DNA from 4 places in the Fulvimarina uroteuthidis genome. Region 1 is predicted to be linked to each of the others. Evidence: predicted binding sites of a transcription regulator. Region 1 holds the regulator's gene; each other region holds the start of a gene.

Region 1 (7,323 bases):
GGGTGTCGGCTTCGTCTGTCGTGACGGGGCAAAGCCCCTCCCTCTTGCCGAAGCAGAGGGACCGAGCATGCAAGACCCTTCCAGCACAGTCGGCCAGACGAAGGAACGAGCGCCTCGCGCCTGCGGCCGTCCCGGCACCGAACACGGGAGCGCGGCATGATCGCGAACATTCTTTCGATCGCCGGGTCCGATCCGTCCGGCGGGGCCGGCATCCAGGCCGACATCAAGGCGATCTCGGCCAATGGCGGCTATGCGATGGCCGCGATCACGGCACTCACCGCGCAGAATACGACAGGGGTGCAGGGCTTCACGCCCGTCGACCCTTTCATGGTACGCGACCAGATCGCGGCGATCGCCGCCGATATCAGGATCGACGCGATCAAGATCGGCATGCTCGGCAATGCCGGCATCATCGAGGTCGTGGCCGATGCCCTCGAACGGATCGAGGCGCCGGTGGTGCTCGACCCGGTGATGGTCGCCAAAGGCGGCGACCGCCTGCTCGCCGCGGATGCGGTCGCGGTGCTGCGCGAGCGCATCCTGCCGCGCGCGCGCGTGGTCACGCCGAACCTGCCGGAAGCCGGCGATCTCCTCGGCGAACCGGAGGCGCGGGACCTGAACGCCATGCGGGCGCAGGGCGAACGGCTCCTGGCGCTCGGCTCGAAGGCCGTTCTCATGAAAGGCGGGCATCTGCCCGGCGGCGAGGCGACGGATCTCCTCGTCACGCCGGGGGGCGAAACGGTGCTGAGCGCTGCGCGGATCGCGACGAAAAACACCCATGGCACGGGCTGCACGCTGTCCTCCGCGCTCGCCACGCAGCTCGGGCTCGGCCTCGACCTGACGCAGGCCGTTCGCCGGGCGAAAGCCTATATCGGCGGCGCGATCGCGGCGGCGGACGCGCTTCAGGTCGGCCACGGCCACGGCCCTGTCCATCATTTCTTCGACCACCAGACATCATCCACCACCACAGGAGCGTGCTGACATGTCCTTCGTCACGCAAATCGAGACCGAGAACGCGGAACGTCTCGCCGCCATCCACGCCATGCCCTTCAATGCCGAACTGACCGACGGGCGCCTGCCGCCGGAGACGTTCCGGTTCTACATCGTGCAGGACGCCCATTATCTCGAGGGCTTCGCCCGGGCCCTCGCCCTTGCCGCGTCCCGCGCGCCCGATCCCGAGACGATCGCCCGGCTCGCCGGTTCGGCGAACGGCGCGATCATGGTGGAGCGCCAGCTCCACGACGAATACATGACGCTCTACGGGGTGACGCGCGAGGCGTTCCTGAAGACCCCGCCCTCGCCGGCCTGCGACCATTATGTGAGTTCCCTCGTGCGCGCGGCGGCGATCGATCCGTTTCCCGTCGCGGTGGCGGCGCTCCTGCCCTGCTTCTCGATCTATCTCGCCGTCGGCGAGGCGATCCACGCCAAGGCGGTGTCCGATCATCCCTACCGCGCCTGGGTTGACACCTATGCGGGCGAGGAGTTCGCCTTTGCGGTGCGCGGCATGCGCGATCTCACGGACCGCCTTGCGCAGGAAGCGGACGCCCGCCTTCGCGCCAGGATGCAAGCCGCGTTCGAACGCTCGGTCTGGCACGAATGGATGTTCTGGCACAGCGCCTATCACCGCGACGCCTGGCCGATGCCGGACAGCGCCGGGCTCCAGATGTGACGGGGTGGAAGCTGCCGGCTTTCCGGCGCCGGCGCGGAGCATCGCGCGTCCGCTCAGCCGCACGATGCTGGCGCGATCTCTTCGACCTTACGCGCTGGGCTTTCCGACCATCGATCCCGATCTGCGGGCCGATCCCTGGAGGCGGAGCGAGCGCGGCTCCGGACGGTTGACGCGTCCCTGCCCCGCGCCAGCGGCGCCGGGCCCTGCCGGCGGGTTCGTCAGGTCAGGCTGGCGTCCCCGCTCAAGGGTGCCAGGGCGGCTTCGACCCGGGCGCGTTCGGCAGGGCCAAGGGGCAGAAGCGGCCGCGGCAGTTCGGCCGTGCCGAGATCGAGCAGGTCGAGCAGGGCGGTGACGACGCGCAGGCTGCCGAAGGACCTGAACGTGTTCCAGAGAGGCTGGCACGCCGCATCGATGCGCAACGCCTCTTCCGCGTCGCCGGATGTCGCGGCACGCGCCAACGTGACAGCGAGCTTCGGCATGATGCCGCCGATCACCGAATACCAGGCGTCCGCACCCGACATCAGCACCGAGCGCCCGTGCCAGTCGCAGCTGAAGCCGATGGCGATGTCGGTTCGCGCCCGCAAGGCCGCGAGTTCGGCCGCCACGTCCTGACCGTCCCGCGCCGGCATCTTGATCGCCTCGATCGTCCGGATTTCGGACAGGCGCGCGACGAGGTCGTGGCTGAAGGTGAAACGGGTCGTCGACGGATTGTCGTAGATGCAGAACGGCAGGCCGGAGACACCGGCGACGGCCCGGTAATGTTGGTAGGCCTCTTCATCCGTCAGCGGCGCATAGGAAACCGGCGCCATCAAAAGCGCGTCCGCGCCGTTGGCTTCGGCATCGCGGGCAAGGCCGATCGCCTCGTCGGTGCGCAGCGCGCCGACGCCGACGATGATCGGGAGACGATTGTCGACACATGCGACCGCCGCCTCGATGGCGCGCCAGCGTTCGTCGCGCGTGAGATAGGCGTAATTTCCGGTACTGCCGAGAAGACCGATCGAGGCCGGCCCCGCTTCGCAGATGCGCTCCAGGAGACGGCAGAGGCTTTCGACGTCGACCCGGCCGGACGCATCCGTCGGCGTGATCGGAAAGACGGAAAGACCATGGAACGGCGACGTACTGGACATGCTAGGAACCCTTCTCGATCCACAAGGGTCCAAAACGTCAGCCGCGCGGGCAAAGTCCTGTGCTGGTGATCGTCACGAAGATCGACGAGAGACCCAAAATCAGCATTATATGTGATTTTCTCCCGCGAGACGCGTATTCCTTCAACCCGTCTCCAAGCTGACCAGACGGCGTTACCCGGTTGCCGCCTCCTTCGTCCGGGCCCGCGGCTGCGGCGACGATTTGCCGGCGAGAAACTGCTCGTCCAGCGCATAGCCGGCGCCGCGCACCGTCCGGATGGGGTCGCGGTCCCTGGAGCGGTTGATCGCCTTGCGCAGCCGGCCGACATGGACGTCCACGGTGCGCTCGTCGACATAGATGTCGCGGCCCCAGACCCCGTCGAGCAGTTGCTCGCGGTTGAAGACGCGGCCCGGCGCCTGCATGAAGAATTCGAGCAGCTTGTATTCCGTCGGCCCGAGCTTCAGTTCGCGGCCCGCGCGGCGCACACGGTGCGAGGAGCGATCGATTTCCAGATCGCCGGCCGACAGGACGCTCGCGACCTTTTCCGGGTTGGCGCGGCGCATCATCGCCTTCACGCGCGCGGTGAACTCGCGCATGGAGAACGGCTTGACGACATAGTCGTCGGCCCCGACGGACAGGCCCTGGACGCGCTCGCTTTCCTCGCCCCGCGCCGTCAGCATGATGACGGGAAGCAGCGCGGTTTCGCTGCGCTGGCGCAGCCGGCGGCAGATCTCGACACCGGACAGGCCGGGCAGCATCCAGTCGAGCACCAGGAGATCGGGCACGTCTTCCTTGAGGCGAAGATCGGCTTCGTCGCCGCGCGCGATGACCTCGACCTGATAGCCCTCGGCTTCCAGATTGTAGCGCAGGAGAACGCCGAGCGCTTCTTCGTCCTCGACGACGGTGACGCGCAGGCTCATGGGGCGGCACTCTCGACGGCGGCCTCGACGGCGTTCTGGGTGAGCGTCGTGGAGCGGTCGTCCTTCGGACGATCGGTCGACATTTCCTCGCCGGTGCGAATGTAGAAGATCGTCTCGGCGATGTTGGTCGCATGGTCGCCGATGCGCTCGATGTTCTTTGCGCTGAACAGAAGATGGGTGCAGGCGGTGATGTTGCGCGGATCTTCCATCATGTAGGTCAGGAGTTCGCGGAAGATCGAGGTATAGACCGCGTCGATCTCCTCGTCGTTCGCGCGCACCACCTGCGCCCGCTCGTGGTCGCGCGTGCCGTAGGCGTCGAGGACGTCCTTCAGCTGGTCGATGGCGAGCTCCGACAAGTGCTCGATGCCGCGCACCAGCTGGTTCGGCTGAGGGTGGTTGTGGACGGCGAGAACGCGTTTGGCGATGTTCTTGGCGAGATCGCCGATCCGCTCCAGATCGCTCGAGATGCGGATCGCGCCGACGATCTCGCGAAGATCGGTCGCGAGCGGCTGGCGTTTGGCGATCGTCAGGATCGCCTTTTCGTCGACCTCGCGCTGGGCGGCGTCGAGGATCACGTCGTCGGCGATGACCGATTGCGCAAGGCCGGAATCGCCGCGCACCAGCGCCGTGACCGACTGTTCCAGCATCCGCTCGGCCTGCCCGCCCATCTCGGAGATCCGACGGACGATATATTTCAGTTCATCTTCGTAGGAAGAGACGATATGCGAAGCCATCGTGGCCTCCTTGTCGGGTTTTGGGGCCAGGGGCCCATTCTCATCCGGGTCGGGTCGGGTCGGGTCGGGTCGAATTGGCTCGGCCGGCTGCCCTATGGCGCGCCGCAATGGGCGGCGCGTGGCCTGAAGCGTCAGCCGAACCGGCCCATGATGTAATCCTGTGTTCTCTTGTCGTCCGGGTTCGAGAACATTTTCTCGGTCTCGCCCACCTCGGCAAGGTCGCCCAGATGGAACATCGCCGTCATCTGGCTCACGCGGGCGGCCTGCTGCATGGAGTGGGTGACGATGACGATGGTATAGTTCTGCTTCAGCTCGTCGATCAGGGTCTCGACCGTCGCCGTCGCGATGGGGTCGAGCGCCGAACAGGGCTCGTCCATCAGGATGACCTCCGGCGAGACCGCGATGGCGCGGGCGATGCACAGGCGCTGCTGCTGGCCGCCGGACAGGCCGGTGCCCGGCTCGTCGAGCCGGTCCTTGACCTCGTTCCACAGGCCCGCCCGCTTGAGGCTCGTCTCGACGATCCCCGCAAGCTCGTCCTTGTTGCGGGCAAGGCCGTGGATCTTCGGGCCGTAGGAGACATTGTCGAAGATCGACTTCGGGAACGGGTTCGGCTTCTGGAACACCATGCCCACCCGGGCCCGCAACTCGACGACGTCGAGGTCCGGATCGTAGATGTCGTCGCCGTCGAGAAGAATCTTCCCCGACACCTTGGCGGCGTCGATCGTGTCGTTCATCCGGTTCAGGCAGCGCAGATAGGTCGACTTGCCGCAGCCGGAGGGGCCGATCAGCGCCGTGACCTGACGCTCCTTCACATCGAGCGATATGCCGTTCAGCGCCTGCTTGTCCCCATAATGGACTTTGACATTCTCGGTCTTCATCTTGATCGGCATTTGGGCGGGCACGGCGGGACCTTTGTTCAGCGACGCTTGGAAATGTTCCATCATATTCATACTACCACCGTTGTTCGAACCGGCGACGCAGGAAAATCGCCGTGATGTTCATGAGGGCAAGGAAGCCCAGGAGGATCATGATCGCGCCCGAGGTGCGTTCGACGAAGGCGCGTTCGGCTTCGTTGGCCCACATGTAGATCTGAACCGGCAGGGCGGTGGCAGCGTCCATCGGCGTATCGGGATAGTCCGCGACGAACGCGACCATGCCGATGAGGAGCAGCGGCGCGGTCTCGCCGAGCGCCTGCGCAAGGCCGATGATGGTGCCGGTGAGAATGCCGGGCGCGGCGAGCGGCAGGACGTGCTGGAACACGGTCTGGTTCTTCGACGCCCCGAGCCCGAGCGCCGCCCAGCGGATCGAGGGCGGCACGGCGCGCAGCGCCGCCCGGGTCGCGATGATGATGGTCGGCAGGGTCATCAGGGTGAGCACGAGACCGCCGACGACGGCGGCCGAGCGCGGCAGGCCGAACCAGTTGATGAAGACGGCGAGGCCGAGGAGACCGAAGACGATCGACGGCACGGCGGCCAGATTGTTGATGTTCACCTCGATGAGGTCGGTGAACTTGTTCTTGGGCGCGAATTCCTCGAGATAGATCGAGGCCGCGACGCCGATCGGCAGGGCGAGCACCAGGACGATCAGCATCATGTAGGCCGAGCCGAGGATCGCGACGCCGACGCCCGCCGTCTCGGCGCGCGAGGATGCGCCGTGGGTGAACAGGCCCCAGTTGAAGCGCTGCTGCAGATAGCCTTCGGCCTCGAGCCGCTGGATGTATTCGAGCTGCAGGTCGCTGATCGGACGCCGGCTTTCGGGGACGTTCAGATCGTACTGGCCCTTCATCGCGCTGTCGAGTTCGGAATCGGCATAGAGCCAGACCTCTTCGGTCGTGCCGATCTTGGACAGATCGCCCATGACGATGTCGCGCAGTTCGACGCTGACGCCGGTGGAGACGAGCTTGCCGGCCGCCGTCATGGCCGCCTTGTCCTCCGGATCGATCTCGAGAAGCCGGGCGAGGCCTTCGCGCGCAAGCTGCGGATAGTTCGCCATCAGAAGCTTGGTCTGGCTTTCGGCCGCCTGTTCCGGGGTTCCGAGCATATCCTGCGAGAACGTGATCGGAACGCGGATCTCGGTCTGCCAGAAGGCCGTGTAACCCTTCGAGACGACGGTGAAGAGCAGGAAGACGAGCGCGAAGATGCCGAGCGATATCGCGGCGACGCCGTACGCCTTGAAGCGTTTCTCGGAGGCGTAGCGCTTCCGGATGCCGATGTCGCGGCGCCCCTTCGTGGTATCGGCAGCGTTGTCGGAAAGGCCGTTCGCCGTGACGTCGGTCATTCGTACTGCTCCTTGTATTTGCGCACGATGTAGAGGGCGTAGACGTTGAGGCAGAGCGTGATGACGAACAGCGTGATGCCGAGGGCGAAGGCGACCAGGGTCTGCGGCGACGTGAATTCCAGATCGCCGGTCAATTGCTGGACGATCTTCACGGTGATGGTCGTCATGGCTTCGAACGGATTGATCGTGATCGTCGCGGCGACGCCGGCCGCGAGCACCACGATCATGGTTTCGCCGATGGCGCGGGACGCCGTCAGGAGCAGCGCCGACACGATGCCCGGCAGGGCCGCCGGCAGCACCACCTGCTTGATCATTTCCGAACGCGTCGCGCCGAGCCCCAGGGCGCCGTCCCGCAGGGAGCGCGGCACGGAGGTGATGATGTCGTCAGACAGAGACGACACGAAGGGGATCAGCATGATGCCCATGACCAGACCGGCCGTCAGGACGCTCTGGGCCTGGATGAACGGCGCATAATCGCCGCTGACGAGACCGGAGAGCTGGCTCGAAAGATCCCGCAGGAACGGTCCCACCGTGACGAGGGCGAAGAAGCCGTAGACGATGGTCGGGATGCCGGCCAGGATTTCCAGCAGCGGCTTGACCA
Region 2 (7,323 bases), on a different contig from region 1:
CGCGATGCCGAAGCGCTTGATCTCGTCGGCCGCCAAAATCGTCATCTCGGCGATATCCTCGGCGCTCGGATGCCGCTGCACGTAGGTATCGACGAAGAACTTGGTGCCGCTTTGCGAGATCAGCACGCTGAGCGCGGCGAAGCGCTTGACGCCGTGATCGAGACCGATGACCTGGCCGATATCGCGGACATGGTGCGGGAAGCGGCCTTCGAGGCCGCAGATCATCGCGTCGGCCTCACCGCGGGTCACCGCGATCGCGGCGATCACCGTCGAATTGGTGCGCATGATGGTGCGGGCCGAATCGGGCGTGATGCCCTTGCGTCCGACCTTGTCCAGATAGGCATCGACATAGTCTCGGTAACGCGGATCGTCCGACGGATCGACGATCTGGAAATCGGTGCCGGCCTTCGCCGTCAGCCCGAAGCGTTCGAGGCGGGTCTCGATGACGGACGGGCGTCCGATGAGGATGGGCTGGCAGACCCGGTCTTCCAGCAGGACCTGGGCGGCCCTGAGGACGCGCTCGTCCTCGCCGTCGGCAAAGATCACGCGATGGTTGGTGTCCTGTGTGGACTTGAAGATCGGCTTCATGATGAGGCCGGAGCGGAAGACGAAGCGGTTCAGCGTCTCGAGATATTGGCCCATGTCCTCGATGGGCCGAAGGGCGACACCCTCCTCGGCGGCGGCTTTGGCGACGGCTGGGGCGATCTTCAGGATGAGGCGCGGATCGAACGGCGTCGGGATCAGATATTCGGGGCCGAAGATCGGCGTGTCCGACCCGTAGGCCTTCGCGGCGACTTCGTTGACGTTTTCGCGCGCCAGCGCCGCGATCGCGTCGACGGCCGCCATCTTCATCTTTTCGGTGATGTGCGTCGCGCCGCAGTCGAGCGCGCCACGGAAAATGAAGGGGAAGCAGAGGACGTTGTTGACCTGATTCGGGAAATCCGACCGGCCGGTGCAGATCATCGCGTCCGGCCGCACCTCACGGGCAAGGTCCGGCATGATTTCGGGCGTCGGGTTGGCGAGCGCCAGGATCAGCGGATCCCGCGCCATGGTCTTGAGCAGCCCCGGCTTCAGGACGCCAGCCGCCGACAGACCGAGAAAGATGTCGGCCCCGTCGATCGCGTCTTCCAGCGTGCGCTTCTCGGTTTCGCGCGCATATCTGGCCTTCCAGGGATCCATGCTTTCGTTGCGGCCCTCGTAGACCACGCCCTCGCGGTCGGTGACGAGGATGTTCTCGTGCCGTGCGCCGAGGGAAACGAGCAGGTTGAGGCAGGCGAGCGAGGCGGCGCCGGCACCGGACGCGACGATCTTGACGTCCGCGAGATCCTTCTTCGACAGCATCAGCGCATTGCGCACGGCGGCCGCGACGATGATTGCCGTGCCGTGCTGGTCGTCGTGGAAGACCGGGATCTTCATGCGCGCGCGCAGCCGGCTCTCGATCTCGAAACATTCCGGGGCCTTGATGTCCTCCAGATTGATGCCGCCGAAGGTCGGCTCGAGCGCCGCGATCACGTCGCAGACATGGTCGATCTCCCGGGCGTCGATCTCGATGTCGAAGACGTCGATGTCGGCGAATTTCTTGAACAGGACGGCCTTGCCCTCCATCACCGGCTTGGAGGCGAGGGGTCCGATGTCGCCGAGGCCGAGGACGGCCGTTCCGTTCGAGATGACGGCGACGAGATTGGCGCGGCTCGTATAGTCGGCGGCCTTGCTCGGATCCTTGGCGATTTCCAGGCAGGGGGCGGCGACGCCGGGGGAATAGGCGAGGGCGAGATCGCGTTGGTTGCCCAACGGCTTGGTCGCCTGGATCGCCAGTTTGCCGGGCTTGGGATATTTGTGGAAGAACAGGGCCTGATTGTCGAGATCGCTCTCCGCGAGGCGGTCCGTATCGGTGCTGTCGGCCATGTCGTGCTCCACTTTCATTCGCTGCATGCCCCGCGACAGATAGCGCCCGGCCGCGCCGAAGCCAACCGTCCCGTGCGAGAGCGAAGCGGGCCGAACGCGTGGCGGCGAGCGCTTGCGCCGGCCCCTGTTGCCTGTCCTCCACACCTTCATGCCGATGCGTCACACGGCTGTAATCGAACAGGCAGAAGGAGTTGCGTGTCTCGGTTGTACGAAGAAGGTCACACGCGACATGGCGCTACCGAACGAGCCTCGCCAATTTCGAACCCTGTTCGTTTCCGATCTCCACCTGGGATCCAAGGCGGCCAGGACGGACATGTTCCTCGACTTCCTGAAGCGCAACGACGCCGAGACCTATTATCTCGTCGGCGACATCGTCGACGGCTGGCGCCTGAAGCGCATGTGGCACTGGCCGCAAAGCCACAACGACGTCGTCCAGAAGCTGCTGCGCAAGGCACGCAAGGGGGCCCGAATCGTCTACGTTCCGGGAAACCACGACGAATTCCTGCGCGAATTTCCCGGCCAGCATTTCGGCGGCGTCGAGGTGCGCCGCAACGATGTCCACACGACCGCCGACGGGCGGAAGTTTCTCGTCATGCACGGCGACGAGTTCGATATCGTCGTCAGGAACGCCCGGCTTCTGGCCTATCTCGGCGACTGGGCCTACGACGCGGCGATCGCGCTCAATCTCGTCTTCAACAAGGTCCGCCGCAGGCTCGGCTTTCCGTACTGGTCGTTTTCGTCCTGGGCGAAGCTGAAGGTGAAGAACGCCGTCAGCTTCATCGGCGCGTTCGAGGAGGCGCTGGCGCTCGAGGCCAAGCGGCGGGGTTGCGAGGGCGTGATCTGCGGCCACATCCACCACGCCGAAATCTCCACCTTTCGCGGGGTCGAATACGTCAACACCGGCGACTGGGTGGAAAGCTGCACCGCCGTCGGCGAGCATTTCGACGGGACGCTCGAACTCATCCGGTGGGCCGACGTGCTGCGCGACGAGCACGCCGAAACGGTGGTCCATCGGCTGCCCGCGGCGCGGTCGATGGCCGACAGGCGTCGGCACGAGGCGGCATGATGGGACGATTTCTGTTTGCCACCGATGCGTGGGAACCGCAGGTTAACGGCGTGGTTCGCACCCTGTCCCACCTGATGGCGGAACTCGTTCGTTCGGGTCACGCGACCGACGTCCTTTCGCCGAAGGATTTCCGGACCTTTCCCTGCCCGACCTATCCCGATATCCGGCTTTCGCTGGCGACGACCGCGGCCGCCGAACAGCGCATCGACCGTTTCGAGCCGACCAATGTCCATATCGCCACCGAAGGTCCGATCGGAAGCGCGATGCGGCGGGCCTGCCTGAAGCGAGGCCTGCCCTTCACGACGAGCTTCCACACGCGCTTCCCCGAATATCTCCGGGCCCGCGCCCCGGTGCCGGAGCGCTGGTCATACGCCTGGTTGCGCAGGTTCCACGGCGCCGGCGACGCCTGCCTCGTGCCGACCGAGACCATGCGGGAACAGCTCGAAGCGCGCGGCTTCCGCAATCTCGTGACCTGGACGCGCGGCGTCGATCACTCGGTCTTCCGGCCGCGCCGCACCCTGCCGCTCGATCTGCCGCGCCCGATCTATCTCACCGTGTCGCGGCTTGCACCGGAAAAGAACATCGAGGCGTTTCTGGATCTCGACCTCGAAGGGTCCAAGCTCGTCGTGGGCGAGGGGCCGATCATGGCCGATCTGATGCGGCGCTATCCCCATGCCCATTTCGCCGGACTGCAGACCGGCGAGGCGCTGGCCCGCTATTACGCGTCCGCCGATGTCTTCGTCTTCCCCTCCAAGACCGATACGTTCGGGATCGTGCTTCTGGAGGCGATCGCCTGCGGTACGCCGTTCGCCTCCTACAGCGAGCCGGGGCCGATCGACGTGCTCGGATCGTCTCGCGCCGGAATCGCGTCCGGCGATCTCGGCGAGGCCTGCCGACGGGCGCTGACGCTCTCGCGCACCGATGCCGTCGCCCGCGCGCGCGATTTCACCTGGCAGCGATGCGCGGACATCTTCCTCGATGCCACGGCCGGTTCCGGATCGGGACGTGCGGGCGAACGCGCGCGCCTGCGCCGGTTCGATCCGCATGCCGAGGCCCTGAGCGCCTGACCGTCGCGGCGCGGACCTCGCCGCGCGATCGGCGGCAGGCGAGCGGGCTTGGTGGTCGCGCGCGGTTGCGCTAGATGCGCCCATGGCTTCAGCAATAGCACCCGAACCGGCCCACCGATTCGTTCCGATCGACGACCCGGACGATCCGCGCATCGCCGTGTTTCGCGATATTCGCGAGCGCGATCTCACGGGCCGGAACGGTTTCATCGCGGAGGGCACGGTGGTTCTCGACCAGCTGGCGCTCAGCCGCAGGTTTCGTCCGACGGCGCTTCTCGTCCTGCAGAACCGTCTGGCCGGCCTTGCCGGACGGCTCGCGAAGCTCCCGCACGATTGTCCGGTCTATGTCGCCGGTCGCGACATCGTCGACGCGGTCGCGGGCTTTCCCATGCATCGCGGCGTTCTTGCCCATGGCGAAGACACGGGCGGGGCGACGACGCGCGAGGCCGCGATTTCGGCCGCGTTCGCGCAAGGCGCGCCGATCCTCGCCGCGATCGGCATCGCCAACCACGACAATATCGGCGCACTCTTCCGCAACGCCCGCGCCTTCGGCGTCGGCGGGCTGCTTCTGGACGAGACGTCCTGCCACCCGCTGTACCGAAAGGCCCTGCGGGTCTCCGTGGGAACGGTGCTGACGCAGGGATGGCACCGCGGCGGCACCGCCGGCGAGATCCTTGCCGCCGTCATCGCCGCCGGCTACCGGCCGATCGCTCTGACGCCGGGCGGCACGATGCGGATCGAGGATCTTGGTGGCGGACGTCCCTGTGCCCTGTTCGTCGGGGCGGAGGGAACCGGGCTGCCGGCCGAACTTCTCGAGCGGATGGATGGGCTGCGGATCGCGATGGATCCGTCGGTCGACAGCCTGAACGTCGCGACGAGCGCGGCGATCGTCCTGTCCCGCCTCTATGCCAGCCGGTAGGTCTACTGGCCGAACCGGTCCTTGAGGCGGGCTTCGATGCGCTTGTAGAGGTCGCGATAGGCGTCGAGGATCTGGGCGCGCGTTCCCGTCGCGAGCGAGGGATCCGGCATCGGCCAGAATTCCACGTCGGAATAGGTCGAGCCCATGGTGTCGAGCGCCAGGTGATGGGCTTCCGGGGCCATGGTGATGACGAGGTCGAAATAGCCGTCCTCGAGCTCCTCGAAGAGATGCGGGCGATGGCCGCCGAGATCCAGCCCGTGTTCCTCGAGCACGGCATCGACGAACGGATCGCGCTCGCCTGCCCTGACGCCTGCCGAGGCGATGTAGGTTCCGCGCGGCAGGATGCGGCCGGCCAGCGCCGCCGCCATGGGGGAACGGATCGAATTCATGCCGCACATGAACAGGACGGAGGTGATGCGAGGTGTATCGGCTTGCGCCATATTACGGCCTCGGGCTCGATGGAGTGACGGTCGGTGCATGAAGCCTGCCGGAATGGGCGCAGCGCAGGCGCGTCAGGTCCGGCGCTGCAAGGCGCAGATCAGGGTGAACAGCCGGCGTGCCGTGTCCTTGTCGATCTCGATCTTGCCCTTCAGCCGCTCCATCAAGGTCTCCGACCCGTCATTGTGGATGCCCCGCCGCCCCATGTCGATCGCCTCGATCTGCTGGGGCGTCGACGACCGGATGGCTTCGTAATAGCTGTCGCAGATCATGAAATAGTCCTTGATCACCCTTCGGAACGGGGTCAGGGACAGGATGTGCGTGACGAGCTTCTCACCGCCTTCGTCGCGGATGTCGAACACCAGACGCTTGTCGGCGATGGCGAGCTTGAGCCTGAACCGGCCGCCGTCCGGCGCCCCGTCCGGGTCGAACCGGTTCTCCTCGATGAGATCGAAGATCGCGACATTGCGTTCGTGCTCGATGTCCGGCGTGGTGCGCCCGATGCTTTCATCGAGTTCGATATCGATCAGCCGGCCGAAAGTGTCGTCTGCCATTATCGCTCTCTTGCCTCCGCAAGGTTCACGCGTATGCCCACCGACCGGCCATGGGCGTCGAGGCTTTCGACCCGCGCCAGTTCCATCGCCGCCGGCGCGAGCGCCTTGAGCTGTTCGGGCCCGAGCTTGAGGATCGACGTCCGCTTGACGAAGTCGAGCACCGACAGGCCCGACGAGAACCGCGCCGACCGCGATGTCGGCAGGACATGGTTCGAGCCGCCGACATAGTCCCCGATGACCTCCGGCGTATGGCGGCCGAGGAAGATGGCGCCGGCGTTCGAGATCCGCTCGGAGATGGTTTCCGGCGCTTCGGTCGCGATTTCGAGATGCTCGGGCGCGATCCTGTCGGTAAGGGCCGGCGCCTCGTCTTCGAGGGAGCCCACGGTGATGACCGCGCCATGATCCTGCCAGCTTGCCCGCGCCGTCTCAACGCGCGGCAGGCTTTGCAGCTGGCGCTCCACTTCCGTTTCCACCGCGTCGGCGAAAGCCTCGCTCTCGGTGATGAGGATCGACTGGGCGGACGGGTCGTGCTCGGCCTGGCTCAACAGGTCGGCGGCGATCCAGGCCGGATCGTTGTCCGCATCGGCGATGACGAGGATCTCCGAAGGGCCGGCGATCATGTCGATCCCGACGCGGCCGAAGACCTGGCGCTTGGCTTCGGCGACGTAGGCGTTGCCGGGGCCGACGATCTTGACGACCGGGGCGATGGACGTCGTGCCGTAGGCGAGCGCCGCGACGGCCTGCGCGCCGCCGATCGTGTAGATTTCGTCGATGCCGGCCAGATGGGCCGCCGCCAGGACGAGCGGGTTGAGAATGCCCTGTCTGGCCGGCGCCACCATGACGATGCGCTTCACGCCGGCGACCTTGGCCGGCACCGCGTTCATGAGGACGGAGGAGGGATAGCTCGCCGTGCCGCCGGGCACGTAGAGGCCGACCGATTCGACCGCAGTCCAGCGGCTGCCCAGTTCCACCCCGATGCCGTCCGTGTAGTGATCGTCCTTCGGCACCTGGCGTCGGTGGTGCGACGTGATCCGGTCGTGCGCCGTCTGCAGGGCCTCGCGCGTCACCGGATCGGCTTCGTCCCACGCGCGTGCGATCACGGCCGGATCGACCCGAAGCGCGCCCGCATCGGCGACATCGAGCGAATCGAGCGCCTTCGTCAGTGCGACGAGGGCGTCGTCGCCGCGCGCGCGCACGTCGGCGATGATCTCACGGACCCGGTCGCTGACATCGGTCGATGCGTCGCGTTTCCCATCGAGAAGCGCACGGAAGCGCGTTTCGAAATCGGCGTCGGCACTGTTGAGCCTTTGCGGCACGGGTCTCATGACCTCCCATGGATCATCTGCGGTCGAAGGCGAGAGCGGCCGATCGGTTCGG
Region 3 (7,323 bases), on a different contig from region 1:
TCGGGCGGGTTCCTGGCAAACAGCGTGCGAACCGTCTCGATGGATACGGGATCCTTGAGGCTGGAGACGAACACCGCTTCTGCGTCGAGACCCGCATCCTCCAAGGCGCGGCAGAGCGCTTCGATCGCGCCGGTCTGTCCGCTCTGCACGAGCGCGCGATAGAAGACGACGGACGCCTTCGGGCGGTCGTCGCTCAGACGGCTCCCCGTTCGCGCGCGGTTCGCGATATCGAGCCGGCCGGCCTTCAGGAGCGGCCGGGCGTCTTCCGGCATCTCGCCGCCCTCGATCACCGCACGGGCGGCGCGCAGGAAATTCTCCGCGTTCTGGGCCCCGCCTTCGGCGAGATAGCGAAACAGCCGGTCGCAGGTTTCCGGCGGAAGCGTCGAATAGGCGGAAAGTCCCGCGTCCGGCTTGTCGTCGCCGGGCAGCACGCAGAGCCTTGTTCCCGATCCTTGCGTGGCGGCGCGGAGCGCGTCGAGACCGTAGGGCCAGTAGGCCCTGCCGCCGAGGAGACGCAGGACGACGAGCTTTGCGTGGCGCAGCGTCCGCTCGACATAGACGTCGACGGACATCGGGTGCTTCAGCCGCAGCACATTGGCGAGCCTCAGCGTCGGCGCGCCGTCACCGAGGCGGCCGGCGGCACCGGCGAGGCTGGCGATCTCGGTATCGGCGGCGGACAGGAAGACGATATCGGCCGGCGACTGGCCGAGATCGACCGCCTCGCCGCCCTCGTCGATCGTCCCCTTCTGGGCAAGAAGCAGATGCATCGGGTCGGACTACTCGGCCGCCTGGCGCGCCTCGCCCGCGACCATCGCCCCGAGTTCCCGCTCGATCGCCTCGCGCGTCTCCCGCTTGAGACCATCGTGCAGCCCGATGACGACGAGGCGCGTCGCCCGGGTCTCGTCCGCCTTCCAGGGGCGATCGAAATAAGTCTCCACGCGCTTTCCGACAGCCTGCACCACGAGACGCATCTTCTTGCCGGGAACGTCGGCGAAACCCTTCATGCGCAGGATGTCGTAGCGGGCGAGAAGCTCGGGCAGGCGGCGTTCGAACGCCTCGCGGTCCGCGAGCGCGCCGAAGCTGGCGACGAAACTCTCGAACTCGTCGTGGTCGTGATCATGCGGCTCGCCGGATGCATGCTCCATCTCGTGATGGGACTTGCGCTCGCCGATCAGCTCTTCCGTGCCGGCCTTCATGCCGAGGAGGACGTCGGTGGGCAGCCTGCCGTTTTCGGATGCGACGGTGCGCACCGAGCGGCTGGTTTTCGCGGCGATTTCGGCGCGCACTTTCTCGAGCGTGTCGCGATCGATGAGATCGGCCTTGTTGAGAACGACCAGATCGGCTGCGCGCAACTGGTCCTCGAAAAGCTCCTCGAGAGGATTGTCGTGGTCGAGGCTTTCGTCGGCCGCGCGCTGGGCGGCGACCTTCGCCTCGTCGTCGGCAAACCGCCCCTCCGCGACCGCCGCCGCGTCGACGACCGTGACGACGCCGTCGACCGTGACGCGGGTCTTCACCTCCGGCCAATTGAACGCGGCGACGAGGGGCTGCGGCAGCGCCAGGCCGCTCGTCTCGATGACGATATGATCGGGTGCGTCCTTGCGCTCCAGAAGCTTCGTCATGGTGGGAATGAAATCGTCGGCGACGGTGCAGCAGATGCAGCCATTGGTCAGTTCGACGACGTCCTCCTCGGTACAGGTCTCGATCCCGCATCCGGTCAGGATATCGCCGTCGACGCCCAGATCGCCGAATTCGTTGATGATGAGCGCGATCTTCCGGCCACCGGCATTCTGCAGCATGTTGCGGATGATCGTCGTCTTGCCCGCGCCGAGGAAGCCGGTGATGACGGTTGCTGGGATTTTCGACATGAGGTGAACCCTTTGAAAGCGGAATGCGTGCGATCCTCCCGGCGGAGGATGCCCTTGCGGCCCTTGTCGCCCATCGGCAGGCCGAGGTCGAGACCCCGCATGCTCTTCCGACATCCGGCGCGGATTGGACGCGCGGATGCGCGGCACGCAGGCGCCATCCCCGCCATTCGGGAAGGGCGCAACCATTCGTGATGTCGAACCGAAGATGCGGCGAAGCGGTCGCTCGATCCGCCGGCTGGCCGAACCATCGGACGGCATCGGGCACCGGCCCTCTCGCGCGTCGGTCGCGGCGTCAAGCGCATGGAGACCGGAAAAAAGCTGAGTGGTTCTGCGGCGTTCACCCGAGCGGGCACCCGACCGGGCGGGAGGCGTGCGGACGACAAACGCGGCCGACATCGCCGGATGTCGTTCGGCGCTCCACCGGGCCGTCGCCGGGTTCGCCATCACGATAAGCCGGACCGATCCCGATCGACCGGCTTATCGCGGATTGTCCGTCAAAACGGAGCGTCAGGTTCTACCGCAAAGGTGAGAACCGAACGGCGGTGGATATTACTGGGATGTTCCCCTCAAGCGTTCGATCTGATCCTTGAGCTGCAATTTGCGAAGTTTCATCTCCTTGAGTTCCGCATCGCTCGTCGCCGGCTGCTTCGCGATCATCGCAGCCAGATTGGCGTCCAGCACCGAGTGGCGCTGTTCGAGCTTGGCGATATGATTTTCCAAGGACATGCAAATCTCCTTCCGTTGGCAGCCCGGGGGGCCGAACCCATCCGGGCAAGAACAAAGCGAGCGTGTCACAAAACCGTCGTGCTGTCGAACAAATCGGCACAGCCTCGGACAAGTTGGTTGATAGCCCGCTATCGAGAATGTCGGGATCTTGCTAAGGACCGGCTATGCTGGGCGCGAACACGTTTTCGCGACCGATTCGCGATGGACGTTCGGGATTGAAGGGGATCTGATGGCGGACCAGGAACAGGCGGCGTTACGGATGCAGACCGCGAAACTTCGCCAGGAGCACGCCGATTTCGACGCCGCGATCGAGGCGATGGAACTTCACGGCTGCGACAAGCTCCGCATCCAGCGCATGAAGAAGAAGAAGCTCGCGATCAAGGACCGCCTCAAGGAGTGCGAAGACCAGATCATTCCGGACATTCTCGCATGAGCCCGCAGCCTGCCGAACGCCCCGTCGTCGCCATCATCATGGGCAGCCAGTCGGACTGGCCGATCATGAAGAACGCAGCCGACACCCTCGAACGTCTCGCCATTCCCTTCAGCGCGAAGATCGTCTCGGCCCACCGCACGCCGGACCGGCTCTACCGGTTCGCGCACGGCGCGAAACATGCGGGCTTCAAGGTGGTGATCGCGGGCGCCGGCGGCGCCGCGCACCTGCCCGGCATGGCCGCCGCGATGACGCCCCTGCCGGTGTTCGGCGTTCCGATCGAGAGCAAGGCGCTGAAAGGCCAGGACAGTCTCCTGTCGATCGTCCAGATGCCGGCCGGCATTCCCGTGGGTACGCTCGCCATCGGCCGGGCGGGCGCGGTGAACGCCGCGCTTCTGGCCGCCAGCGTCCTCGCCCTGTCGGACGAGGGCATCGCCGACCGGCTGGACGCCTACCGCACCGCCCAGAGCGAGAGCGTCACCGAAGAACCCGTCAACGAGGAGCCCGCTCGATGAACGCGCTCAACCCCGGATCGACCGTCGGCATCCTGGGCGGCGGACAGCTGGGCCGGATGCTCGCCATGGCCGCCGCACGGCTCGGCTACCGCACCATCGTGCTCGACCCGAACCCGGAATCGCCCGCCTTCCAGGTGGCGAACGAAGCGATCGTCGCCGCCTATGACGATCGCAAGGCGCTGGTGCAACTGACCAGCCGCTGCGACGTCGTCACCTATGAATTCGAGAACGTGCCGGTGGGCCCCGCCCGCCAATCGATCATCGGCACGGGGCTCTACCCGCCACCCGAGGCGCTGGAGGTCGCGCAGGACCGCGTCGTCGAGAAGGCGTTCCTCAACGGGATCGGCATCGAGACCGCGCCATGGCGCGCGATCGGCAGCGTCGAGGAGCTGGGGCACGCGCTTGTCGACATCGGCACGGACTGCATCCTGAAGACCCGCCGCTTCGGCTATGACGGCAAGGGCCAGGCCAATATCCGTCGTGAGGGTCCGGTCTCGGACGCCTTCGAGAGCCTCGGCGCCAAGCCCTGCATCCTGGAAGGCAAGGTGCCGTTCGTCTACGAGGCGTCGCTGATCGCGGCCCGCGGGCAGGCAGGCGACATCAAGGCCTACGATCCCGCGGACAACGAGCACAGCCTCGGCATCCTGCGCCGCTCGAGCGTGCCCGGACGGGTCTCCGCGACGGTCGCGGACGCCATGCGAAAGACCGGGGCGGCGATCCTGGACAAGCTCACCTATGTCGGCGTCATCGGCGTCGAGTTCTTCGTGCGCGCCGACGACACGATCCTCGTCAACGAGATCGCGCCGCGCGTCCACAATTCCGGCCACTGGACCGAGGCGGCCTGCGCCGTGTCGCAGTTCGAGCAGCACATCCGCGCCGTCTGCGGCCTGCCGCTGGGCGATCCGGTGCGTCATTCCAACTGCGTGATGGAGAACCTCATCGGCGATGAGGTGCGCAAATCGGAAAGCCTGATGGGCGAGAGCGATCTCGTTCTCCACCTCTACGGCAAGAGCGAGGTGCGGGCGGGCCGCAAGATGGGCCATTTCACGCGTCTCACGGCCATGTCCTGACGGCCGCGTCCCATCGCCGGGACGTCACCCCGGAATTGCGGGCGGAAAGGCGTCCGATCACGTTGACAATTCCGCCGTCGCTGGCTAAACGCCATGCAAGATAACTGAATGGACGAACGCGTCTCACGGCGCGTTTTTTGTTTGAGCGGCGGCAGGCCTTTCGTTCCCGTCGCACGAAGAGACGGTCAGGATACCGACATGAAGATCAAGAACTCGCTGAAATCCCTCAAGGGCCGCCATCGCGCCAACCGCATGGTTCGCCGCAAGGGCCGGATCTACATCATCAACAAGGTGGCACCGCGCTTCAAGGCCCGCCAGGGCTGAACGCAGGACACCGAAAGGCCGTGACGCTTCGTCCCGAAGCAGCCATCACGGCATTTTCAGTTTGACGGCTCCCACGAGGTCGGTAGTCTGCGACCTCATGAGAGCCGTTTTTCGTTTGCCCGCCGCCTTCGTCATCGCAGCCATGTTCGGCCTTGCCGCGCCCTCCGGTTCGTCGGCGCAGCGGGCGGACGATCCGTCCGTGATCAATCCCGACGCGGCGCCCCCCGGCTCCATGCCGGAACTGCCGATGCCCGACATGCCCATGCCGCCGGACCCCGGCGATCAGGGACCGATGGTGCGGCCTGCACCCGATGCCGATCCGGACGTGCCGCCCGAAGCCTTCGGCGGCCCCCTGGAGGACGGGGACGCGGCGGACGCCCTCTCGCCCGAGGGTGATCCATCCTCCACCGATCTGGCCGAGCCGGCCGAACGGGCGCCGGAAACCCTCGACAACCTGTTTTCCGACCTGAAGAAAGCCGGTGACGAGCGCGAGGCCCGGCGCACGGCCCGGAAGATCCAGAAGCGCTGGCAGGAAAGCGGCAGCGCGACCGTCGATCTCCTGATGCTCCGTGCGACCCAGGCCATGGGCCACAAGCAGCCGGACATAGTGCTCGACCTTCTCGATCAGGCGATCATTCTGGAACCGGATTTCGCGGAGGCGTGGAACCGCCGCGCGACGGCACATTTCGCAAGCGGCGCCTTCGGCAAGTCGATTGCCGATATCGAGCAGACGCTTGCCCGCGAGCCCCGGCACTGGGGCGCCTTGATGGGGCTGGCGCTGATCTTGGAACGCACGGGAAACGACGAGAAGGCGCTCGAGGTCTACCGGGAGGTTCTGGACGTCTACCCGGCGCTCCAATCGGCACAGGATGCCGTGGGCCGGCTTGCGGAAAAGCTGACCGGTCCGGCCATCTGACCCAGCCGAGTGTCGCGAAAGACCTATCCGTGCAGCTTCAGCGCCGGACCCTTGGTGGGTGAGATCGCATCGGCGAAGATCGCCACCGAGCCGCGCAAATAGCCGAGAACGGCCCATTGATGCTTGCGCTGGATGCTCTGATAGGCGGCCTGCGCGAACTGGCCGTGGACGAGGAGATCGTTCCTGGAGCGGAACAGGCTGATGCTCCCGACCGAGCCCCCGCGCGCCAGCGAGATCAACCGCCCCTTGTCGTCATATTCGAACGGCTCGGGCGTACCTCCGGCGATCGTCGTGGGGATCGCCGCGGCCAGATAGGCCGCCTGCTGACTGGCGCATTGGGCGGTCGGCGGCAAAGGCTGCGCATCCGCCGCGGGCTTGAAGCTCGCCGCGTCGCCGAGCGCGTAGATCCTCCCGTCCACCGTCGTCTTCAGCCGCGCATCGACGATGATGCGGTGCTTATTGTCCATGTCGAAGTCCGACAGGCCTTCCAGACACGGATGGCCGACGAGACCGGCCGCCCAGACGGTGATGTCGGTCGGCCACCGCTCGCCATTCTCGCCGACGACGGCATCGGCCTCCACCGAGGCGATCCGCGCACCGACACGCGTCTTGATGTCGAGCTTTGCGAGGCGGTCGCACACCGCTTTGCGCAGATCGCCGGACGCGCCCGGCATGATCTCCGGCGCAGCTTCGAGAATCACGATATCCAGCAGCCGCTGCTTGCGGCCCGTGACGGCATCGTTGATGAAGCTGCGCTCGGACACCCTCAGATGTGCGGCAAGCTCGGTTCCGGTCGCTCCCGATCCGACGATCGAGACACGGGCCGGTTCGCCGCATTCCCGGGCTTTCAGGAGAGCTGCGACGAACAGGTCGCGGAAATCGTCGGCATCGGCCTTCTCGTCCAGGCGAACGGCGTGGTCCTCGACGCCCGGGGTCCCGAAATCCGGCGTCACCCCGCCGAGCGCGACGACGAGGCGGTCGTAGGCGACATCGCGCGAGGGCCCCTCGATGGCACCGTGCCGGCTGCGGACGGGCCCGAGGCGGACCAGGCGGTTCTGCGGGTCGATCGTGACCACCCGGCCCTGCTCGAAGCTGAAGCCGCGCATGGAGGCCAGCATGTAGAAGCTCATTTCCGACAAGGTCGAATCGACCGTTCCAGCGGCGAATTCGTGCAGCCGGGGCTTCCAGACATGGGATCCGTTGACGTCGACGAGGGTAACGGCGACCGCGCCGCGACCTGCGAGACTGCAGGCCAGTTCGAGACCGCCCGCACCGCCGCCCAGAATGACGACGCGTTCCCTGCTGTGCGCCATCGGATCAGCCGGCCGTGCCGGACGCGATCTGGTTGATGAGATCCGGGAAGAGCCCCGAAACGCCCACGAAGATCAGATAGATCGCGACGATGAAGCTGAGGAGACGCGGCATGATGAGGATGAGAACGCCGGCGACCAGGGCGACGATGGGCTGAAGGGAGATG
Region 4 (7,323 bases), 720 kb from region 1:
CGACGTCTCGCTGCTTGCGCTCGATCCGATCGACACCCGCAGCTTTCCGAACTGGGCAATGGGGTTCGTCGGGACGTCGAGCGTCGATGCCGAACGTTTCGCCGATATCGGATCGTCCAGCGGCTTCGATCCGTCCCGCCTCAGCGGAGATCAGATCTATACGCTGCTCCGCAACCTGACGATCGAAGAAGAGGCGGACGCCTAGACGAGGGCATCGTGCGTCCGTTCAGACGCACGATGCTCCGGCGATCGCTGTGATCTCACCCTTCGCGCTTTCCGAAGATCGATTCGGCCTTTTTCGGGGCGATGCTCTCGGGCAGGGTTTTCGAGACCGCATCCTGTGCGTCGCCGGCGATGACGGATCGCCTGCCTCATATTGCGACGCGTGCGAGGATCGCGGGGAACGCGCGCCATGTCTCCGCGCCGACCGAAATCCGACATCTGCGACATGCCGTCGGCGGATGCCTATGTGCCCTCATTCCTCGCGGAAGGCGCGTTCGAAGCTGTCCTCGATCGGCTTCACCAGATATTCGACGAAGGTCCGTTCCTCGGTGGAGATGAAGACCTCCACGGGCATGCCGGGATAGATATCGTCGACATCGAAATTGGCCGGCAGGGCGTCGTCGAGCCCGAGGCGTGCGGTGTAGTAGGGCTGCTCGCTCTGTGCATCGGTCAGCCGATCGGCGGAGATGTAGGCGACGTGCGCATCGACCGTCGGCGTCCGGCGGGCGTTGAGGGCGCTGAAGCGCAGACGCGCGCCCTGGCCGACGAAAAGCGCGTCGATATCCTGTGGCAGGATCTTCGCATCGACGATGAGTTCGTCGACGGTCGGCAGGAGTTCGAGTATCGGCTTCGCCGGCTCGACCACGCCGCCGACGGCGTTGATCGCCATGCGCACGACGATCCCGTCCGCGGGTGCGCGGATGACGGTTCGGGACAGGACATCGAGCGCCTCGTCCAGCTGCTCCGACCGGTCGGCCCGTTCGACCCGCACCGCGTTGAGCTCGGCGAGCGCGGTCTCGATGCGCTTGGTGTCCAGCTTCTCGATCTGCTCGCGCGCTTCGGCCGCCTGCATGCGGGAGGCAAGAAGGCTGGATTCGAGCTGGCCGAGCTGGCCGACGAGATCGGCTTCGCTGCGGATCAGGGCGGAATATTCGGTGCGGTTGGTCAGCCCCTGCGCCAGAAGCTGCTGCTTGCGGGCCGCTTCGTCGCGGATGACGGACAGCTGGGACTGGATCGCCTGCTTCTGGGCGCCGAGGCCCTGCATCTGCTCGTGCAACGCGGCAAGGCGCTGCTTCAGGATGAACCGTTCCTGGCGATGGCGCGCGAGGCGCGCGTCGAACTCCTTGCGCTGCTCCGCGAGAATTGCGCCCAGCCCTTCCGCCTTCGCGGTTTCGACCAGCTCCGGCGCGAAGTCGAGGCGCTCCCCATTGTCGCGTTCGACGCCGAGACGCGCAGCCTTCGCGTCGAGGCCCACCAGCTGGGTCTGGAGCCGGTTGCGCCGGGCGGTCGCGGGTGTGGCGTCGAGACGCAAGAGCGGCTCGCCCTTGGCGACCCGTTCGCCTTCCGCGACCATGATCTCGGCGACGATACCGCCTTCCAGATGCTGGATGTTCTGGTTCTGGCCCGCAGCGGCAATGACGCCGGTCGCAAGCACCGCGCCGGAGATCGGCGCGATCCCGGCCCATGCCCCGAAGGCGGCCACGAAGACGCCGCAGAAGGCAAGGCCCGCGACGGTGATGCCGGCAAGCCCGCTCCTGACGTTTTGCAGACGGTAGGTCTCGTTGGGGCGTGTCATCGAAGGGTGGCTCTTCATCTTTGTGTCTGTCGAAACGTTCAACGTGCCGCCGGCCGAACGAACGGCCGTGCGGACCGGGTCTGCCGCGGCGACGGTCTCGCACGCCGCGCCGGCTGCCGATCGACGCGCGACGACCGACCGTTTCGGGGGTCGGCCGAAATCATGCGCGGACGGCGGTGGCGAACGGTCCGATCGTCGGATCCCCCGAGGCCGGACCCTGCGCTGGACCTGGCTGTGCGGGGCTCGCAATATCCGGCCTGCGACGGTTGGCTTTCAACCGCTCGGCGCGCCGGGCGATGACCGCTTCGCGGGCTCCGAAATCCTCCACCTGGCCATTGTCGAGAAGAAGCACCTTGTCCGCCCTCTCGACGATCGTGCGCCGCTGGGTGACGAGGACGACCGAGACCTTGTTGGCCTTGGCGGCGAGGATGGCCTGATCGAGGGCGGCCTCGCCCTCCGTGTCGAGACTGGCGTTCGGCTCGTCGAGGACGAGGATGGTCGGCATGCGGAAGAACGCGCGCGCCAGTGCGACCCGCTGGCGCTGACCGCCCGACAGGGCGAGGCCGCCCGGTCCGATCCGCGTGTCGTAGCCTTGCGGCAGACGGCGGATGAGATCGTGGACGCCGGCCATCTGGGCCGCCTCGATCACGGCCCGATCGTCCGCTTCCGGATCGAAGCGGGCGATGTTCTGGGCGACCGTTCCTGGAAAGAGTTCCACATCCTGGCCGAGATAGCCGATGCGCTCGCCAAGGGCTTGCGCGCGCCAGTGTTCGATCTCCGACCCGTCGATGCGCACGGTGCCCGAATGCGGCCTGATCGTCCCGACAAGGGCCCGCATCAGGGTCGATTTGCCGGCGCCGGAGGGTCCGAGAACCACGGTGCATTCCCCGGGCAGGACATTGAACGAGACGTTTTTGAGCAGCGGCTCGTCTCCGGGTCCCGCGTTCGGGGCGAAGACGAGGAGGTTGGTCACCCCGATGCGGCCCTGCGCGGCGGGCAGCTCCGTCTTGTCGCGTTCGTCCGTCACCGTCGACAGGGCTTCGAGAAGCCGCTTGCGGGCCTTCGAGGTTTCCACGAAACCCCGCCATCCGCCGATCACCTGGTCGATCGGCTGCAGCGCCCGGCCGGAGATCAGCGAGGCGGCGAAGATCATGCCGGCGGTCATCTCGCCTTCCAGCACGAGGTAGCCGCCATAGCCCAGGATTGCGATCTGAAGGCCCATGCGCACGGTCTTCGAGAGGCCGGCGAACCAGGCGTTGACGCTCGCGGCCCGCGCCTGCGCATCGAGCGCCCGGCACTCCGAGGCGCCCCATCTCGAAATGGCGTTCTCGATCATGCCCATCGCCTTGAGGCTCTCATAGCCGCGCACGAATGACTGGGCGGTTCCCGTCGCCTCGATCGAAGCGGCAGAGGCACGCGTCGCAGGCCTGGCCGAGGCGAACTGGTTGGACAGCGCGATGACGGCGAGAACGGCGGCGCCGGCCAGCGTCAGCCAGAAGATGTCCGGGTGGATCAGATAGAGGATCGCGATGAAGAAGGGCGCGAACGGCAGGTCGAACAGCGCGAGAAGAAGCTTGTTGGAAACGAAGTTGCGGATCGCCTCGAGATCGCGCATGGGCTGGACGTCGCCCTCCCGCGCTCTCGGGCCGTGCATGGCCGCCAGAAGCGCCTGCGGGCCCAGCCTCTCGTCGAGGCGCGCGGCGATCCGGGACGAGAGAAGACCGCGAACCGCATCCATCAGGCCGAGAAGCACGAGGGCCGCCACGGCGATCAGCGAGATGTAGATCAGCGTGTCGAACGAGGCCGAGGCCAGCACCCGGTCGTAGATCTGCAGCATGTAGAGGGGCTGCACCAACAGGAGCACATTGATCGCCAGCGAGAAGACCGCGAGGACCGGCAGCGAGCCGTAGAGCCCGGCACGGGCGATGATGCTGTTGGAAGACATGTAAAACTCGTCGATCGCAAGGAAGCGTTTCGCCTGCCAAAACGCCGGCAGGGAAGGTTCCTCTAGCCGTTCCGAATGACAGGCGTGTAACACGATTCACAAGTTAATTTTGTCTTAACGCTTCATCGAACTGTTGCACAGCGACCCTAGGAAATGCCGTGTTTTGGTCTGGCAGGGCGGGTTGCGTTCCCATGAATTTCTTCATCAACGAATTCCACTACGACAATGACGGTGCGGACGTCGGCGAGTTCGTCGAGGTGGCGGGGCCGGCCGATGCCGATCTCGATGGCTTCAGTCTCGTCCTCTACAACGGAAGCAACGGCGCCAGCTATGCGCGCATCGCGCTTCAGGAGGCGCTGAGCACGGTCTCGGACGGTGTGCGCTTCATCACCGTCGACACAGTCGGAATGCAGAACGGCGGCCCGGACGGAATGGCGCTCGTCGGACCTCAGGGTGTCGTCGAATTCCTGAGCTATGAGGGCGCGTTCACCGCGGCCGACGGTCCGGCGAAGGGAATGACGAGCATCGATGTGGGCGTTGCGGAGGGCGGCGGCACGCCGGCCGGCCATTCGCTGCAGCGCACCGGCGATGGCTCCGGCGCGTCCGATTTCGCATGGGCGGGTCCGCAGGGGGAGACGCGCGGCACGGTCAACGAAGGCCAGACCATCACGTTCGACGCGGATGCCGGCACCGACGGCGGCACGGTCCTTGCCTCGCAACGGTCCGCGTCCATCAAGTTGGACGGGGCCGAGATCGTCGCCTACGATGCGGGAACCCGCCGCTTCTTCGTCACCTCCGATTCCGGTCTCCAGATCGTCGACGGGTCCGATCCGTTCGACGACAAGCCCGACGATGGCGTTGCCGGCCTGACCCTCGTGGCGACGATCGATCCGGCGACGCTGATCGATTCGGCGACCGGCCAGGTCTTCGACAGCGCGGCCTTCACGTCGGTCGCCGTCGCGAACGGCCTCGTCGTCGCGGCGCTGCCGGCGGCCGACATGACGGGCGACGGCTCGGTGCTGTTCTTCGATGCCGCGACCGGCGACTATCGCGGCTCGGTCAAGGTCGGGCCCCTGCCTGACAGTCTCGCGATCTCGGCGAACGGAGCCTATGTCGTCGTTGCCAACGAGGGTCAGTCCTCGGGCAAGGACAACGAGCCGGACGCGGCGGTCAATCCGAACGGGTCGGTCTCGATCATCGCGATCGATGCCTCCGATCCGGCGGCCTCGACGGTGTCGACCTACGACTTCTCCGACGCGTCCATCACCGCCGATGCGCTGCGGGCGCTCGGCGCGCGGGTCAACGACAATGCACCGTCCGTCGCGGCCGACATCGAGCCGGAATATGTGGCGATCGAAGGCAATCGCGCGGTCATCACCTTGCAGGAGAACAACGCCGTCGCGATCATCGAGGACATCGCGACCTTCAGCGGTTTCACGATCGGCGACATTCAGGGCCTCGGCTTCAAGAACCATTCCCTCCCGGAAAACGCGCTCGATCCGAGCGACCGCGACGGTGCGATCGATCTCCGCCCCGCCAATGTGAACGGCATCTTCATGCCGGATGGCGTTGCGACCTACACCGTCGACGGACGCACCTATATGGTGCTCGCCAACGAGGGCGACGACCGGGACGTGGATGCGGCGCGGGTCAAGGATCTGGCCCTCGATGCCCGCGCCTTTCCCAACGCGGACGCCCTGAAGGCGGATGGCGCGCTGGGCCGGCTGATCGTCTCCGCCATCGACGGCGACAGGAACGGGGACGGGGTCTACGAGGCCCTGTTCTCGCTCGGCGGCCGCTCCTTCTCGATCCGCGACGAGGACGGCGATCTCGTCTTCGATTCCGGCGACATGCTGGACCGGATCGCGGCCGAGCTCGGGCTCTACGACGATGGCCGCTCGGACAATAAGGGCGTCGAGCCGGAAGCCGTCGAAATCGGCATGATTGACGGCAAGGCCTACGCCTTCGTCGGCCTCGAACGCGCCGATGCGACGTTCGCCTTCGACATTTCCGACCCCAGGGCGGCGACCTATGTCGGCGCCTTCATCACCGAGGGCGACGATGCGCCGGAGGGCCTCAAGTTCATTTCGGCATCCGAGAGCGGCACCGCGTCCAACCTTCTGGTCGTCGCCAATGAGGGGTCGAACACGCTGACCGTTCACGATCTCGGCGGATCGGCAGGCGAGGAGCCCCGGCCCCAGCCCGGGAACACGCTGATCTCGACCATTCAAGGTACGGCCGACACCCAGAAAGACGACGGGTTCGGCAACGCCGCCGGCAGTCCGCTGCGCGGGAAGAGCGTCACGGTCGAGGCGATCGTCGTCGGCGACTTCCAGAACGGCGATGGGGACGAGGGCCGCAACCTGCGCGGTTTCTACATTCAGGAAGAGGACGCCGACGCCGACGGCGATGCGAGATCGTCCGAAGGCCTGTTCGTCTTCGAAGGCACCGGAAGCTTCCTGACGGACGTCGCCATCGGCGACAAGGTCAGGATCACCGGAACGGTCTCCGAGTTCTTCGGCGAAACCCAGCTCGACGTCACGAACGGCGGCGTCGTCGAGATCGTGTCCTCGAACAATCCGTTGCCGGGCGCCGCGCTCGTCCAGTTGCCGAGCGCGGCCACGACCCGCTCCCAGAACGGCGACGTCCAGCCGGATCTCGAGGCCTTCGAGGGCATGCGGGTCACCATCGAAGAGACGCTGACGATCACCGAACAGTTCCAGCTCGACCGTTTCAACGAGATCAAGCTGTTCGATGCGAACGGTTTCGAGCAGGCGGGACCGGGCGGCACCACGCTCACCGGCGGTCGCCCCTACCAGTACACCCAGCACAATGATCCCGACGCCGAAGGGAACGCGGCCTATCTGGACCGGGTCGGGTCGCGCACGATCACCTACGATGATGGCCTCAACGTTCAGAACGCCCCGATCACGAACCTTCAGGGTTTCGGAGCCTATTCGGCCGAAACCGCGCCCCGCATGGGCGACACCACGACCGGCCTTTCCGGCATTCTCGACTACAAGTTCGCGGGCAATGCGGCTTCGGGCGCGACCTGGCGCATCCGGGCGACGGAGGCGGACGACAACAGCTTCGATCGCGCCAATCCGAGGCCGGCCGAAATGCTTTCGCCGAGCGGCAATCTGAAGGTCGCCGCCTTCAACGTCCTCAACTTCTTCACGACGCTCGACCAGTTCCCGGACACGGGCGGCGACGATGTCGGGCCGGACCGGAATCTGGAGCCGCGCGGTGCCGATATCGCGCCGCAAGGCGCGGTCGGCGGTGTCGGCCCGACGGCCGAATATGACCGTCAGCTCGAAAAGCTGGTCGAGGCGATCGCCGGCCTCGATGCCGACATTGTCAGCCTGATCGAGATCGAGAACGATTTCCTGCCGGGCGGGCGCGCTCCCGGCGATCAGAGCGCGCAGGCTCCGCGCCCGATCGCCATTGAGGCGCTGGTCGAGGCTCTCAACGCGCGAGGCGATACCTATGCCTTCGTCGATCCGGGCCAGGAGTTCGTCGGCGGCGATGCGATCGCCGTCGGCATGATCTACCGCACCGACAAGGCCAAGATCGCCGAGGG

What was found. Region 1 encodes PhoB, which activates phosphate uptake and scavenging genes when phosphate is short. Its sites were predicted from a motif close to TGTCATNNANCTGTCAT; they were not measured.
Region 2: a site for PhoB is predicted at 2,063-2,079, ahead of U0C82_RS12380 (UDP-2,3-diacylglucosamine diphosphatase). Genes of this name have one in related genera too.
Region 3: a site for PhoB is predicted at 2,655-2,671, ahead of U0C82_RS01020 (YdcH family protein). Genes of this name have one in related genera too.
Region 4: a site for PhoB is predicted at 3,819-3,835, ahead of U0C82_RS08865 (ExeM/NucH family extracellular endonuclease). Genes of this name have one in related genera too.

Annotation. Positions count from the first base shown of each region.
Region 1 is NZ_JAXLPB010000002.1:138,639-145,961, forward strand. Features, by position in the region: TPP riboswitch at 1-12, shown strand, start outside; gene thiD (bifunctional hydroxymethylpyrimidine kinase/phosphomethylpyrimidine kinase) at 157-978, shown strand; gene U0C82_RS05640 (TenA family protein) at 980-1,666, shown strand; gene U0C82_RS05645 (dihydrodipicolinate synthase family protein) at 1,885-2,793, opposite strand; gene phoB (phosphate regulon transcriptional regulator PhoB) at 2,965-3,711, opposite strand; gene phoU (phosphate signaling complex protein PhoU) at 3,708-4,445, opposite strand; gene pstB (phosphate ABC transporter ATP-binding protein PstB) at 4,577-5,335, opposite strand; gene pstA (phosphate ABC transporter permease PstA) at 5,397-6,722, opposite strand; gene pstC (phosphate ABC transporter permease subunit PstC) at 6,719-7,323, opposite strand, start outside.
Region 2 is NZ_JAXLPB010000004.1:29,215-36,537, reverse strand. Features, by position in the region: gene U0C82_RS12385 (NADP-dependent malic enzyme) at 1-1,905, opposite strand, end outside; gene U0C82_RS12380 (UDP-2,3-diacylglucosamine diphosphatase) at 2,135-2,971, shown strand; gene U0C82_RS12375 (glycosyltransferase family 4 protein) at 2,971-4,038, shown strand; gene U0C82_RS12370 (TrmH family RNA methyltransferase) at 4,121-4,954, shown strand; gene U0C82_RS12365 (arsenate-mycothiol transferase ArsC) at 4,957-5,394, opposite strand; gene U0C82_RS12360 (UPF0262 family protein) at 5,467-5,946, opposite strand; gene hisD (histidinol dehydrogenase) at 5,946-7,271, opposite strand.
Region 3 is NZ_JAXLPB010000001.1:239,621-246,943, forward strand. Features, by position in the region: gene cobN (cobaltochelatase subunit CobN) at 1-767, opposite strand, end outside; gene cobW (cobalamin biosynthesis protein CobW) at 777-1,865, opposite strand; gene U0C82_RS01020 (YdcH family protein) at 2,415-2,591, opposite strand; gene U0C82_RS01025 (YdcH family protein) at 2,821-3,024, shown strand; gene purE (5-(carboxyamino)imidazole ribonucleotide mutase) at 3,021-3,536, shown strand; gene U0C82_RS01035 (5-(carboxyamino)imidazole ribonucleotide synthase) at 3,533-4,606, shown strand; gene ykgO (type B 50S ribosomal protein L36) at 4,805-4,930, shown strand; gene U0C82_RS01045 (tetratricopeptide repeat protein) at 5,028-5,846, shown strand; gene U0C82_RS01050 (NAD(P)/FAD-dependent oxidoreductase) at 5,870-7,159, opposite strand; gene U0C82_RS01055 (DUF3096 domain-containing protein) at 7,164-7,323, opposite strand, start outside.
Region 4 is NZ_JAXLPB010000002.1:860,191-867,513, forward strand. Features, by position in the region: gene U0C82_RS08850 (BLUF domain-containing protein) at 1-205, shown strand, start outside; gene U0C82_RS08855 (HlyD family type I secretion periplasmic adaptor subunit) at 476-1,798, opposite strand; gene U0C82_RS08860 (type I secretion system permease/ATPase) at 1,959-3,743, opposite strand; gene U0C82_RS08865 (ExeM/NucH family extracellular endonuclease) at 3,935-7,323, shown strand, end outside.